DNA from 2 places in the Micromonospora sp. NPDC126480 genome. Region 2 is predicted to be linked to the other one. Evidence: riboswitches for the same ligand, from Rfam matches in the RefSeq annotation. Region 2 holds a riboswitch; the other holds the start of a gene.
What was found. A riboswitch is a leader RNA that binds a small molecule or an ion and turns the genes downstream of it on or off. The one in region 2 is predicted to bind cobalamin.

Region 1: another riboswitch for cobalamin. It lies ahead of cobN (cobaltochelatase subunit CobN); the one in region 2 lies ahead of ABTW87_RS00820 (ABC transporter substrate-binding protein).

Annotation. Positions count from the first base shown of each region.
Region 1 covers NZ_JBEORU010000016.1:31,374-38,985, reverse strand. Annotated here, with positions in the region: partial or broken gene ABTW87_RS16760 (VWA domain-containing protein) at 1-353, opposite strand, end outside; gene cobN (cobaltochelatase subunit CobN) at 350-4,018, opposite strand; cobalamin riboswitch at 4,304-4,433, opposite strand; gene ABTW87_RS16750 (hypothetical protein) at 4,491-4,832, opposite strand; gene ABTW87_RS16745 (hypothetical protein) at 4,930-5,586, shown strand; gene ABTW87_RS16740 (MFS transporter) at 5,755-6,972, opposite strand; gene ABTW87_RS16735 (LacI family DNA-binding transcriptional regulator) at 7,137-7,612, shown strand, end outside.
Region 2 covers NZ_JBEORU010000001.1:155,979-163,590, forward strand. Annotated here, with positions in the region: gene ABTW87_RS00800 (hypothetical protein) at 1-252, shown strand, start outside; gene ABTW87_RS00805 (DUF4229 domain-containing protein) at 290-553, shown strand; gene ABTW87_RS00810 (C39 family peptidase) at 589-1,941, opposite strand; gene ABTW87_RS00815 (M14 family metallopeptidase) at 2,158-4,044, shown strand; cobalamin riboswitch at 4,110-4,241, shown strand; gene ABTW87_RS00820 (ABC transporter substrate-binding protein) at 4,326-5,264, shown strand; gene ABTW87_RS00825 (FecCD family ABC transporter permease) at 5,303-6,406, shown strand; gene ABTW87_RS00830 (ABC transporter ATP-binding protein) at 6,403-7,200, shown strand; gene ABTW87_RS00835 (VOC family protein) at 7,288-7,612, opposite strand, start outside.

The DNA of each region.
Region 1 (7,612 bases), on a different contig from region 2:
CCGACCGGCAGCTCGACCAGGGCGGCCGGGCGGCGCTCGACGGACGCCCCGCGCGGGTGCGGCCCGTCCGGGCAGCGCGGGTCGGGCGCGGCCGGGTCGCAAGCGAAGCGGCAGCCCGCCACCCGGTCCACCGTGGGCAGCAGGGCGGCCAGCGCCCGCACGGCGGTCGACTTGGCGGTGCCCTTCTCCCCCCGCACGAGCACCCCGCCGATCGCCGGGCTGACCGCGTTGAGCAGCAGGGCGAGGCGCATGTCGTCCATGCCGAGGACCGCCGAGAACGGGTACCCGCTCACCGCACCGCCTTCCGTTCGCGACTGCGGGGCTCGCAAACCCGGCTCACTCCTCGCGCTCACCGCCGGTCCTCCAGGTCGCCCTCGCTGGCCAGGTACGTCTCGCGGAGCCGGTCCAGCGTCGCCGGCTCCGGCTCGGCCCACAGGCCCCGGTCGGCGGCCTCCAGGAGCCGCTCGGTGATGCCGCGCAGCGCCCACGGGTTCGACCGCTCCAGGAACGCGCGGGTCTCGTCGTCGAACAGGTACGCCTCGGCGAGGCGCTCGTACATCCAGTCGTCGACCACGCCGGCGGTGGCGTCGTAACCGAACAGGTAGTCCACGGTGGCCGCCAGCTCGAAGGCGCCCTTGTAGCCGTGCCGGCGCATCGCGGCGATCCAGCGCGGGTTCACCACCCGGGCCCGGAACACCCGCCGGGTCTCCTCGCCGAGCGTGCGGGTGCGTACGTCGTGCGGCGTCGCGGAGTCCCCGACGTACGCGGCCGGCGCGGCGCCGGTGAGGTGGCGGACCATCGCCACCATCCCGCCGTGGTACTGGAAGTAGTCGTCGGAGTCGACGATGTCGTGCTCGCGGGTGTCCTGGTTCTTGACGGCCACGGCGATGCGCGCGAAGGAGCGCTCCATGTCGCCGCGCGCCGCCCGTCCGTCGAGCCCCCGCCCGTACGCGTAGCCACCCCACACCGCGTACACCTCGGCGAGGTCGGCGTCGCTGCGCCAGTTGCGCGCGTCGATAAGCGGCAGCAACCCGGCCCCGTACGCGCCCGGCTTCGACCCGAAGATCCGGGCGGTGGCCCGACGCTCGTCGCCGTGCTCGGCGACGTCGGCGTCCACGTGGGCCTTGACGAAGTTCTCCGCGGCCGGCTCGTCGAGGGCGGCCACCGCCCGCACCGCGTCGTCGAGCAGCGCTACGACGTGCGGGAAGGCGTCCCGGAAGAAGCCGGAGATGCGGACCGTGACGTCGATGCGGGGGCGACCCAGCTCGGTCAGGGGCAGCACCTCGAAGCCGGTGACGCGGCGGGAACGGTCGTCCCAGACCGGCCGGCAGCCGAGCAGGGCGAGCACCTCGGCGATGTCGTCGCCCTGCGTGCGCATGGCGCTGGTGCCCCACACGGTGAGCCCGACCGAGCGCGGGTACCCGCCGGTGTCGGCGAGGTGCCGGGCCAGCAGCGAGTCGGCGAGCGCCACGCCGACGTCCCAGGCGTTGCGGCTCGGGATCGCCTTCGGGTCGACCGAGTAGAAGTTGCGGCCGGTGGGCAGCACGTTGACCAGGCCCCGGGTGGGTGAGCCGGACGGGCCGGGCGGCACGAACCCCCCGTCGAGCGCGGCGAGCACCCGGTCGATCTCGTCGGTGGTGCGCTCCAGCCGCGGCACCAGCTCGGTGGCGGCGAAGCGCAGGACCGCGACGGCGTCCGGGACGGGCCGGCCGGTGACCTCCGCGACCACCGCGTCGGCCTTGTCGGCGTCCCAGCCGAGCGTCTCCATCCCCAGCACGAGGCGCCGCGCCAGGCTCTCGACCAGGTCGACGGCGTCGGCGGCGGTGGCGGCCGGACCGTCGGCCGCCTCGGTGAGCGCCTCGGGCAGGGCCAGCCGCTCGCCGGGTGCGGCGAGCAGCGCGGCCTCGTCCAGGCCGTAGCTCGCGGCGAGCGCCTGCCGCAGGCCGGGCAGGGCGCGGGCACCGCCCCACACCTGCGGCGCGCGCAGCACGGCTAGCACCAGGTTGACCCGTGTCTCCCCGGCCGGCGCGGCGGCCAGCACGTGCAGGCCGTCGCGGATCTGCACGTCCTTGACCTCGCACAGGTACCCGTCGAGGTGCAGCACGAAGTCGTCGAAGTCGTCCGCCGCCGGCATGGCGTCGACGTGCAGGTCCTGGTGCAGCTCGGCGGCCCGGACCAGGTCCCAGATCTGGCCCTGCACGACGGGGACCTTGGCCGGGTCGAGGGCCTGCACGGTCGCGTACTCGTCGAGGAGCTGCTCCAGCTTGGCCAGGTCGCCGTACGTCTCGGCGCGGGCCATCGGCGGCACCAGGTGGTCGACGACGACGGCGTGCGCCCGGCGCTTGGCCTGGGTGCCCTCGCCCGGGTCGTTGACGATGAACGGGTACACCAGCGGCAGGTCGCCGAGGACCGCGTCGGGGGCGCAGTCGGCCGCCAGCCCGAGGCCCTTGCCGGGCAGCCACTCCAGCGTGCCGTGCTTGCCGAGGTGCACCACGGCGTCCGCGCCGAACCCGCCGTCCCCGACGGGCGCGGCGAGCCACCGGTACGCGGCCAGGTAGTGATGGCTCGGCGGCAGGTCGGGGTCGTGGTAGATGGCGACCGGGTTCTCCCCGAAACCGCGCGGCGGCTGGATCAGCAGGGCCACGTTGCCGAGGCGCAGCCCGGCCAGCACGATGTCCCCGCCGTCGGTGTACAGCTCGCCGGGCGGCTCGCCCCAGTGCTCGCGCATCGCCGCGCGCAGCTCCGCCGGCACCTCGGCGAACCACCGCCGGTAGGTCGCCCCCGGCACCCGCGCCGACGCGGCGGCGAGCTGCTCCGGGGTCAACCACTCGACGTCGTGCCCGCCGGCGGCGATGAGGGTGTGGATCAGGTCGTCCCCGTCGTCGGGAACCGGCGGGTCGCCCAGGTCGTACCCGGCGTCGGCGAGCGCGGCGAGCAGCCGCACCGCACTGGCCGGGGTGTCCAGGCCGACGGCGTTGCCGACCCGGGAGTGCTTCGTGGGGTAGGAGCTGAGGATCACCGCCACCCGCTTGGCGGCGTTCGGCACCTGCCGCAGCCGGGCGTGCCGCACCGCGACGCCGGCGACCCGGGCGGCCCGCTCCGGATCCGGCTCGTACGCCGACAGCCCGTCGGCGTCGATCCGTTTGAACGAGAAGGGCACGGTGATGATCCGCCCGTCGAACTCGGGGACCGCCACCTGCATCGCCGCGTCCAGTGGAGACAGTCCGGCGTCGCTGCCGGCCCACTGCTCACGGGTGCTCGTCAGGCAGAGCGCCTGGATCACCGGTACGTCGAGCGCGGCGAGCGCGCCGACGTCCCACGCGTCCTCGTCGCCGCCGCCGGAGGCGTCCGCGGCGACCGTGCCGCCGGCTGCGAGCACGGTGACGAGCAGCACGTCGCAGCGGGCGAACAGCCCCAGCGGGCCGGCTCCGGCGGTCAGCCCGCGCAGCGAGCCGCAGAAGACCGGCAGCGCGTTGGCGCCGGCCGCCTCGACGGCGTCGGCGAGCACGTCCACGAACCCGGTGTTGCCGGCCAGAGCGTGCGCCCGGTAGAAGACGATCCCGACGGTCGGCCGGTCCGGGTCGGCGGGCCGGTCGCCGTGGACCCCGTACGCCGGGGTGCGGGCGGGTGGCGCGAACCCCTCCCCGGTGAGCAGCACCGTGTCGGACAGGAACCGGGCCAGCTGCGCCAGATTCTCCGGACCGCCTTCGACCAGGTAGGACAGCGCCTCGGTGGCCACTCCGACGGGCACGGTGGACGCCGCCATCAGATCCGCGTCCGGCAGGCTCTCGCCGGAGAGCACCACGGTCGGCACGCCGGAGGCGAGCACCGCGGCCAGCCCGTCCGGCCACGCCGCCCGACCGCCGAGCAGGCGTACGACGGCGAGCTCGGCGCCGTCGAGCAGCCCGGGCACGACCTCGGCCCCGACCCGGGCGGGGTTGGCCAGGCGGTAGTCGCCGCCGCTGGCCCGGGCGGCGAGCAGGTCGGTGTCGGCGGTGGACAGCAGCAGGATGCGCACAGGTGGCTCCGGAGAGTGACGCCCGGGCCGGCGCGGGCCGGGCGGGGCGAGGGGCGAGGGGCGAGGCCAGGTCAGCGGCTGCGGCGGGTCACCGCTGCGCGCCGGGGCGCGCCGGATCGGCCGGGAGTGGCCTCGTCAGGCGTGTGCGGAGCGGCCGGCGCGGCGGCGGAGCCGGAACACGCGGCGGCGACCGGAACGGGAACGACGATCATCGTCGATGGCAGGGACGCTGCGCGTCATCGGGTCCTCCTCGGGTGTCCACGCCCTGGGGTGCACCGACGGCCGAAGTATCCTGGCTCCCGGATCGACGCTCACCCCCGGTCTTCCAACCGCGCACGCGCGGCCGTGACTCGCGAGGGGGGATCGCTCCCCGGTGACAGTGGCGGGACCGCGCCGGATTCGCACCGGCTTCCTTCACTGCCGTCCGGCCGCGAACTCTGCCACACCGCCGGCGGCCCGGTCAACGCGGCGCTTAGCGGGCGCGGCGTTCCGGGTGGGCCCGGTTCCAGGCGCGCATCCGTTCCGGGTAGCCGGTCTTCGCCGCTTCGTACAGCGGCAGGGCCAGGCGGTGCGCGAGCGCCGCCGCGACCCGCGGCGAGCCGGTGCGGCGGCGGATCCATTCACCGTCGTGGGCGATCGCCACCACTGTCGTGTCGGTCGCGGTGGTCTCCGGCTCCAGGTAGAACTCGACCCCGGTGTGGCTGGCCACGAACGCCTCCAGGGCCGCCAGGTCCTCGCGGGTGGCCTCCCGGTCGAGCTTCGTCGGGACCCCGTCGGATCCCCGGGTACGCGACCGCCGGCTGAACCAGCCCATGCCGATCTCCTCTCCTCGGCCCGACCTCCAGTTCACCACCTGTTCCTGGCAGTCTCCTGTACGTCGCCTGGTGATCCGATGACGTTAGGGTGCCCGCGTGGACGACACGACGATCGGCGCGGTACGGGACAACGCCGCCTGGTGCGACCTGGTGTGCCGTACGCACGGGCTGGCCGGGGTCGCCGACGACGACGCCTGGTCGGTTCCGCACCGGTCGCCGACCTGGTACCCGGACGCGGTGACCCTCCGCCCCGGCGTGGCGGCGGCCACCCTGCTCGGCCGGATCGAGACCGGTCCGGGCGCGTCGGTCAAGGACAGCTTCGCCGACCTCGATCTCGCGCCGTACGGTTTCCGGGTCCTGTTCGGCGCGCGGTGGATCCACCGTCGCGCCGGCGCCACGCCCCTGCCCGGGGTGCCCCTCACCCCGGTGAGCACGCCGGCGGCACTCGCCGGATGGGCCGAGGCACACGGCGGGGGCGAGTTGTTCCGCCCGGCCCTGCTCGCCGATCCCCGGGTGACGGTCCTGGCCCGCCTCGACGGGACCGGGGTGGCCGGCGGGGCGATCCTGCACCGGGGCGGGCCGCTGGTCGGAGTCTCCAACGTCTTCGCCCGCACCGTCGGGCCGGCGGAGATCTGGGCCGCGCTGCCAGCCACCGACGCGCTCGTCGGCTACGAGTCCGGCGACGACCTGGTGGCGGCGGAGCGCGTCGGTTTCCGCACCGCCGGGGCCCTGCGGGTCTGGCTCCACGACTGACCTGATGCCCCGCGGCCCCCCGGCTGCTCCGACGGGCCGCCGAGAACCATTCGCTGACGAGCGATATGACGGAGAGGCATATTCATGCCGGACAGGAATACTGCTCGACGGCGAACCGCCCACCACGCGTGACACGCCGCGTCCCCGACACGCCGCGTCACTCGCGTCTCAGCGGGCCGGCGGGCGGGTGACCGGGACCAGGGCGAGCGTCGGCAGCAGCAGGATCGGCACCACGAGCAGCGCCTGCAGCGTGCCGACCCGGTCGCCGAGCAGGCCCAGCAGCGGCGGGCCGGCGAGGAAGGCGGTGTACCCGATCACGGCGACCACGCTGACCCGGGCCGGAGCCCGGTCCTCCTCGTCCGCCGCGGCGCTCATCCCCACCGGGAAGCCGAGCGACGCCCCGAGTCCCCACAGCGCCACGCCGACGACCGCCACCGGCCCGGAACCGGCAAGCACCGCCAGGCCCGCGCCGAGCACCGCGAGCAGGATCGTGCCGGAGAGCACCGGCACCCGGCCCCACCGGTCCAGGGCGACGGTGCCGACCGTCCGGCCGAGCGTCATGCCCACCACGAACACCCCGAAGACGGCGGCCGCGGCGGCCTCGCTGAGGTCGTACCCGTCGACGAACGCGACCGCGACCCAGTCGTTGGCGGCGCCTTCGGTGAAGGCCGCGACCAGCACGAACAGGCCGATGAGCAGGGTCCGTGGCTCGCGCCAGGCGGCGAGCAGCGCCCGGCGGCGGGTCGCCGGCGACGTCCCCTCGGCGGCCGGCGTCGTCTCGGCCACCGGCAGGAACGCCCGGACGCCGAGCACCGTGCCGGCCAGCACCGCCGCCGCGATCACCGACAGGTGGACGGCCACCGGCAGGCCGACTCGCGCCGCCCCGGCGCCGAGGCCGGCCCCGGCGACGGAGCCGAGGCTCCACGCGGCGTGGAACCGCGGCATGATCGTGCGGCCGAGCCGCCGCTCCACCGCGGCACCCTCGATGTTCATCGCGACGTCGCAGGTGCCGGACCCGTAGCCGAAGGCGAACAGGCCCAGGGCCACGCCGGGCAGCCAACCGGCCGCGCTCGCCGAGACTCCGGCGACCGCCAGGCCGGCGGCGACCAGCGCGGTCGCCACCACGACCGTCCGGGCGGTGCCGAGCCGCTGGGCGACCAGGCCGGAGGTGGGCATCGCGAGGATCGCGCCCGCCGACATGGCCAGCAGCAGCAGCCCGAGCCGGCCGGCGGTGAGGTCGAGCGCCTCGCGCACCGCCGGGACCCGGGAGAACCACGAGCCGACGGCGAGGCCGTTGAGAGCGAACACCGCCACGACGCCGTTGCGGGCGGCCAGCACCGACCGGGGTACGACGGGTGGGGCGGCCGGGGCGGTGACGCTGCTCACGGGCGGGGTTCCTCTCCTCACGCGATGTTGCCTGCTGCACGATCGCACATCTGAGAACGCTCCCACCACAAGCCGGATCGCCCCTTACCCGGCGGGCGCCCGACGGGCGATGATGCTCACACGACGCGGGCCGCCTCACCGGCCGCGAGGACGGGGGAACCACCATGCGCAAGCCGATCCGGCCACCGACCCTGGAGGACGTCGCCCGGGCGTCCGGCGTGTCCCGAGCCACCGCCTCCCGGGTGCTCGGCGGCACCGGGTACGCCTCTCCCGGCGCCCGGGACCGGGTTACCGCCGCCGCCGACCGGCTCGGCTACGTCCCGGACCCGGCGGCCCGCGCCCTGGTCCGGGGCACCGGCGTGCGGCTGGCCACGGTCGTCTGCGGCACCTCGCCACGGGTGCTCGACGACCCGTACGTCGACCGGTTCGTCGGTGCCGCCGCCCGGGTCTGCGCCCCGCACGGCGTGGGCGTCACCCTGCACTGGCTTCCGACGCGGGAACCGGGCCGGCTGCGCGAGCTCACCGAGGACCGGGGCGTGAGCGGGCTGATCCTGCTCAACACGACCGCACCGGTGCTGGCCGCCGTGCCCGGGGCGATGCGCGGCCGGGTCGCCTCGATCGGCGTCGGCTCGCCGCTGGT
Region 2 (7,612 bases):
GGGTGGCTGGCGGTGATCCTGCCGGTGTGGCTCTACTGGGAGGATTTCCGCGCCTGGGAGTTCGGGGCCGCGCGCGTGGTGGCGGCACTGGTGGCCGTCGGGGTCGGGCTGACCGCCGGGCTGGTGGTGGCCGGGCTGGCCGCCGGTCTGCCGCCGCTGGTCTCGGGCGGTCTGGGTGCGGCGGCCTTCACCCTCGGGTACGCGGTTGTGTGGTTCCACGGCGTGCGGTGGCTCGCCCGGCGGACGGGCTGAGGCCGTCGCCGCCGGCGGCGGAGAACGGAGTGCGGAGATGAGCGCGGCGGTCAAGTACACGCTGGGCCGGATCGGGCTGTTCGCCGTCGTGCTGGCGGCCCTCTGGTTCGTCGAGATGAACCTGTTCCTGAAGCTGATGGTGGCCCTGATCTTCTCGGCGGCCGCCTCCTTCTTCCTGCTGCGCCCCTGGCGGGACGAGATGGCCGAGGAGATGGCGGAGGCCGCCGAGCGGCGCCGTACCGAGAAGGAGCGGCTGCGCTCCGCCCTGGCCGGCGAGGACGAGGACGGGCCGAAGGCCTGACCGGGAGGGCGCGTCGCCCTCCCGGCCAGGGCGCCTCACCAGTTGGTGCTGCCCGGCACGTGCGGCCAGGGGAGCCGCTCGGGCTTGATCAGGTAGACCACGCCGCCGGAGCCGCCGGACACCCCGCCGTTGGCGTTGATCCGCTTGGTCCGCAGCCAGATCTGCTCGAACTGCTCCCGCTGGTAGACGTTGCGCACCTCGTCGTTGCTGGACGAGGCGGGGTCGTTGACGATCACGTCGCCGTCGGCGGTGAACCCGACGATCACGAAGAGGTGCCCGGAGGTGCCGTAGTTCGACCCGTCCAGCTCGCTGGCGAGGAAGGACTGGCTGGTCACCACGGGGATACCGGCGGCGATGAAGCGCTCCACCTCGTCCAGTGAGTGCAGTCGGGTGACCCGCCCCTCGAGGCCCCGGAAGCTCGCCGCGTACGCCGTGTTGAACGGCCAGTTCCCCGCGCCGTCGTAGGTGTAGTCGTAGACCATCCGGGCGGCGTGGTTGACCGTCGGGTCCGGGTAGGTCGGGTCCACCCAGGCGGTGTCCTCCTCGGACGCCTTCCGGCCCCAGTACTCGATGACCATCGTGGTGGAGGTGGGGGAACACCAGGCCTGGCCGCCGCCGTCGTACTCCGGGTAGTGACCACTGTGGACGTTCTGTGAGTAGCGCGGCACCGGCAGCTCGACGCCCCAGGCGATGCCGCCGGCGCTCGGGCTGACGTTGAACCGGTCCGGCACCGTGGAGCTCATCGCGCCGAGCATCCGCACCACCGGCGCGGCCTGCTGGCCGGGCGCCCGGTAGAGGGTGAGTCGCAGTTGGTACTCCCGCAGCAGCACGCCGGCGTCGGCGTCGTCGATGCTGAAGGTGTCGGTCCAGATCGTCGACCAGGGGTCGCCCTGCCGGTTCACGCTTGTGCGCTTGATGTCGGCGTCACCCGAGGCCCAGCGCCCCATGACGTACCAGGGGGTCTGGTCGCCGGTGTTGTAGGTGCCCTGCATCTCGACCTGGATCCAGGTGCCGGCCGGGGTCTGCGCGTTCCAGGAGGCGATCAGCTCGGTGGCGTCGAACCCGACCCGGGTCAGCGGCGAGGTCCAGGTCGCGTACTCCCAGGTGCGGGTGGTCCCGGTGTGCGGGTCGGTGTACGCGGTGGTCCCGGCCGGGCGGGCGAGGGTCAGGCCGGGGCGGGCACCGGGCACCGCCCGGGTACCGGCGTGGGTGCCGCGACGCCAGTCGGGGTAGCGGGACCATTCATGGAAGGTGATCTGTTCGTCGTGGACGACCGGCCGGCCGGCCGGTGCCGCGAGGGGCGCCGCGCCGGCGGGCGCCGTCGTGCCGAGGAGGGCGAGAGCGGTGAGGCCGGCGAGGGCGGCCCCGCCGAGACGTCGTCTGTGCATCGGTACTCCACGGGAGAGGTGGGGCATCGTCGCCGGTCAGTCTCTCGTCTGGAAGGAAGTTTCGCCATAGGTCGGCGGATGGAAAATCCTTGCCGATGTGAGGATCAGGCTGGCATGGAAAGTAGGAATGGATGGATGTTGATATGACCATGTGACGGGTGGTGGAGTTTGCCCACCACGCGGGAACGATCTCCCGCGCCGCCCAGGAGGTTGTCCATGGCCTTCCGCTCTCCCACCCTCCGCCGTCGCCTCGCGCTCGCCTGCGCCGCGGGGCTCGGCATTCTCACCCTCGTCGCCGCACCGGTCTCCGCGCAGCCGAGCCCGGACCGCTCCGGCGAACCCGCCGCCGCCCAGTACCGGGTGCTCGGCCCGCGTACGGTGGCCGACCGCACCGCGGTCGCCCGCACCGGCGCGTCGATCGACTACTCCGAGCACGGCGTCCTGCACGTCTCCGCCACCAGCGCCGAGGCCGCCGCCATCACCCGGCTGGGCTTCCGGCTCGAGGCGGTCGCCGCGTCGCCCACCGATCGGGGCCACGACCACGCCGACGGTGAGATGGGCACCCTCGACTTCCCGCCCGCCGACTCCGCCTACCACAACTACGCCGAGCTGACGGCCGCGGTGAACAAGGTGGTCGCCGACCACCCGTCCATCGCCCGGAAGATCAGCATCGGCAGCTCGTACGAGGGCCGGGACCTGATGGCGGTGAAGATCTCCGACAACGTCGCCACCGACGAGAACGAGCCGGAGATCCTCTTCAACGCCCAGCAGCATGCCCGGGAGCACCTGACCGTCGAGATGGCGGTCTACCTGCTCAACCTCTTCACCGACAACTACGGCTCGGACTCCCGGATCACGAACATCGTCAACAGCCGGGAGATCTGGATCGTGCCGACGGTCAACCCGGACGGCAGCGAGTACGACATCGCCACCGGCTCGTACCGCTCCTGGCGGAAGAACCGGCAGCCGAACAGCGGCTCGTCGTACGTCGGCACCGACCTCAACCGCAACTGGTCCTACCAGTGGGGCTGCTGCGGCGGCTCGTCCGGCTCGACCTCGTCGGACACCTACCGGGGCCCGTCGGCGTTCTCCGCCCCGGAGACGCAGGCGCTGCGCAACTTCGTCAACAGCCGGGTCGTCGGCGGCGTGCAGCAGATCAAAGCCAACATCGACTTCCACACCTACTCCCAGCTGGTGCTCTGGCCGTTCGGCTACACGTACAACAACACCGCGCCGGGAATGAGCGCCGACCAGTACAACACCTTCGCCACCATCGGCCAGCAGATGGCGGCCACCAACGGGTACACCCCCGAGCAGTCCAGTGACCTCTACATCGCCGACGGCACCAGCATCGACTGGATGTGGGGGCAGCACGGCATCTGGGCGTACACCTTCGAGATGTACCCGGGCTCGGCCAGCGGTGGCGGCTTCTACCCGCCCGACGAGGTCATCCCGCGCGAGACCTCGCGCAACCGCGACGCGGTGCTGATCCTGGCCGAGTACGCCGACTGCCCGTACCGGGCGATCGGCAAGGACGGCCAGTACTGCGGCGGCGGTGGCGGCGGCACGACGGTGTGGTCGGACACCTTCGAGACCGCGACCGGCTGGACGATCAACCCGAACGGCACCGACACCGCGACGACCGGGGCGTGGGAGCGGGGCGCCGCCCAGGCGACCAACTCCAGCGGCGCCAAGCAGCTCACCCCGTACGCCGGCAGCAACGACCTGGTCACCGGCCGGCTCGCCGGGACCGGAGCGGGTGACTACGACATCGACGGTGGCGTGACAAGCGCCCGCTCCCCGGCGGTGACCCTGCCGTCGAGCGGCACGCTGACGCTGTCCCTGGCGTGGTACCTGGCCCATGGCTCGAACTCGTCGTCGGCCGACTACCTCCGGGTCAGCGTCGTGCACAGCGGCGGCACCACCACGCTGCTCAACCAGGCGGGCGCGGCCACCAACCGCAACGGTTCCTGGGCGGTGGCGAGCTTGAACCTGAGCCCGTACGCCGGCCAGTCCGTCCGGATCCAGGTCGAGGCGGCGGACGCCTCCGGAGCGAGCCTCGTCGAGGCGGCTGTGGACAACGTCACCATCACCGCCTCCTGAGAACAGGTGGGGCCCCGTCCCGCCCCCCGACGGGGCCCCACCCCACCCACCACCTCGGTGGGAACGGTCCGAGCGTGCGCTACCGTCTTACCGACCATCCCGCAGCGAAGCCGGTGCGAAACCGGCGCTGTCCCGCAACTGTGATGCCCCGATCATCGGGGACGAGCCAGGTCGCCTGCGGTCGGTCGCGATTCGCGCTCTCGAGGAAGGGCGCCTCGCGGACGGGCGCCCCGGGCTCCCTGTCGGCGAAGCACCACGATCCTCGACCGACAGGAGGACCGATGTCCAGACGTACCCCCCGGCTCTTCGCCGCGACCCTCGCGGTGGCGGCGCTCGCCCTCGGCGCCTGCGCCGAGAAGACCTCCGACACCCCCGCGACCGGCGGCAGCGCGTCGGCCGCCGCGACCTTCCCGGTCACCGTCGGCCCGGTGACCCTCGAAAAGCGGCCGGAGAAGATCATCTCGCTGTCGCCGACGACCACCGAGATGCTCTTCGCGATCGGCGCCGGCAAGCAGGTGACCGCCGTCGACGACAACTCGAACTACCCGCCCGAGGCGCCCAAGAGCGACCTCTCCGGCTTCCAGCCGAACGCGGAGGCGATCGCCGCCCGGAACCCGGACCTGGTGGTGCTCTCCGACGACCGCAACAAGGTCGTGGAGCAGCTCGGCAAGCTGAAGATCCCGGTGGTCATCACCCCGGCCGCGACCACGCTCGACGACACCTACCGGCAGATCACCGACCTGGGCACGCTGACCGGGCACCCGGCCGAGGCCGCCGACGTGGTGCAGCGGATGAAGGACGACATCGCCAAGCTGGTCGCCGACCTGCCGCAGCGGTCGGAGAAGCTGACCTACTTCCACGAGCTGGGTCCCGAGCTGTACACGGCCACCAGCAAGACCTTCATCGGCTCGCTGTACACGCTCGCCGGCCTGGAGAACATCGCCGACGCGGCCGACGCGGACGGCAAGAGCGGCGGCTACCCGCAGCTCTCCCAGGAGGTCATCGTCAAGGCCAACCCGGACTTCGTCTTCCTCGCCGACACCAAGTGCTGCCAGCAGAGCGCGGACACGGTCAAGGCCCGGGCCGGCTGGGCGGGGATCACCGCGGTCAAGAACAACCAGGTCGTGGCGCTCGACGACGACATCGCCTCGCGCTGGGGCCCGCGCGTCGTCGACCTGCTCCGCACGATCATCGACGCGGTCGCCAAGGTGCCGGCGTGACGCTCGCCGTCGCCGGGCGTTAACAGGGGACCCTTTCCATGCAGCAGGCGTTAAAAAGGGGCCCTTCCTTCCCGCCGGCCCGGGCGCCGCAGGTGCCCCGGCCGGCGGGCCTCCGCCCACGCTGGCTGGCCGCCGGCCTGGCCGCGGTGCTCGTCGCCCTGGTCGCGGGCGTGTCGCTCGGCCCGGTCAGCCTGCCGCCGGGCAGCGTCGCGGTGGAGCTGCTGAACCTCCTTCCCGGAGTACGCCTCGACAGCGGGCTGACCGAACGGGAGATCGCCATCGTGACCGAGCTACGGCTGCCCCGTGCCGTGCTCGGTCTGCTGGTCGGCGGGCTGCTCGCCCTCGCCGGCGGCGCGTACCAGGGCGTGTTCCGCAACCCGCTGGCCGATCCGTACCTGCTCGGCGTCGCCGCCGGGGCCGGGCTGGCGGTCACCGTGGTGATCACCGCCGGGGTGGGCGCGGGAGGCGCGATCACCGGGCTGCCGGTCACCGTCCCGCTGGCCGCGTTCGTCGGCGCGGTCGGCGCGGTCCTCATGACGTACCTGCTCGGCTCCTCCGGCGGCCGGGGCCGCTCCCCGGCGACGCTGATCCTGGCCGGGGTGGCGGTCGCCGCGTTCCTCTCCGCCGGGCAGACCTACCTGCTGCAGCGCAACTCGGACAGCATCCAGCAGGTCTACTCCTGGCTGCTCGGCCGGCTCGCCACCGCCGGCTGGCACGACGTCCGGCTCGTCCTGCCGTACTTCCTGCTCACCGCCGTGGTGGTGCTGCTGCACCGGCGCGAGCTGGACGTGCTGTCCGTCGGTGACGACGAGGCGAGCAGCCTGGGCCTGCACCCGCAACGGTCGCGCTACCTGCTGATCGCCGCCGCCTCGCTCGGCACCGCCGCCGCGGTCTCCGCGTCCGGGCTGATCGGCTTCGTGGGGATCATCGTGCCGCACACCGTACGGCTGCTCGCCGGGTCCAGCTACCGGGTGATCCTGCCGCTGTCGATGCTCTTCGGCGGGGCGTTCCTGGCGCTGACCGATGTCATCGCGCGGACCGCCGCCGCCCCGGAGGAGATCCCGATCGGCGTGGTCACCGCCCTGCTCGGCGGCCCGTTCTTCGTGCTGGTCCTGCGTACCACCCGGCGGGTGCTGGGATGACCGGCCCGGCCGCCGCGCCCGCCGCGCCCGCCGTGGAGGTGCGTGACCTGCACGTCCGGCTGGGCGGGGTACCGATCCTCGCCGGCGTCGACCTGACCGTCGCGGCCGGGGAGTGGGTCACGGTGATCGGCCCGAACGGCGCCGGCAAGTCGACGCTGCTGCGCGCCGTCGGCGGCCTGCTGCCCGCACCGGACGCGGTCAGTCTCTTCGGTACGCCGATCCGGGCGCTGCGCCGCCGGGACCGTGCCCGGGTGGTGGCGACAGTCGCCCAGTCCCCGGTGGTGCCGGCCGGCATGTCGGTGCTGGACTACGTCCTGCTCGGCCGGACCCCGTACATCCCGCCGCTGGGCCGGGAGTCCGCCGCCGACCTGGTCGCCGCGCACGACGTGCTGGACCAGCTGGACCTCACCGGCTTCCACACCCGGGAGCTGGCCACCCTCTCCGGTGGTGAGCGGCAGCGCGTCTTCCTGGCCCGGGCTCTGGCCCAGGGGGCCACCCTGCTGCTCCTCGACGAGCCGACAAGCGCCCTGGACATCGGTCACCAGCAGGAGGTCCTCGAGCTGGTCGACCAGCTCCGCCGCGCGCACGGGCTGACCGTGGTGGCCACCATGCACGACCTGTCGATCGCCGGCGAGTACGCCGACCGCATGGTGCTCCTCGCCGACGGCCGCGTGGCGGCAACCGGCCCCCCTCGCGACGTCCTCACCGAGCAGCTCCTCTCCCGCCACTACCGCGCCACGGTCCGGGTGCTCGAAGGTGAGCACGGCCCCCTGGTCGTCCCCGTCCGCCGCTGACCCTCGCCGATCATGGATGTGTGGTGGGCGAAACATGGCGGTCAGCCCCGCTCGTCGGGCACCGCAACTCCATGATCGGCCGGGAGATCAGGCGGGTGGGGTGAGGGTCTGGAAGAGGGCGCCCTGGGGGTCGCGGAGGGAGGTGTAGCGGCCAGCCGGGACGTCGTGGGGTGGGACCAGGATCTCGCCGCCCAGCGCGGCGGCCCGCGCCGCTGTGGCGTCGACGTCGGCCGCACCGAAGTACACCGACCAGTACGCGGGCGTGTCCGCCGGGAAGTCACCGAGCGGAGTGGACATCCCCGCGACGATCTGGGTGCCGAGGCGCCAACCGGTGTGCCCGCCCGGGTCGGCCGGCGGGTCCTCCGGCTGCCAGCCGAAGACCAGCTCGTAGAAGACCTTCGCGCCCTCCGGG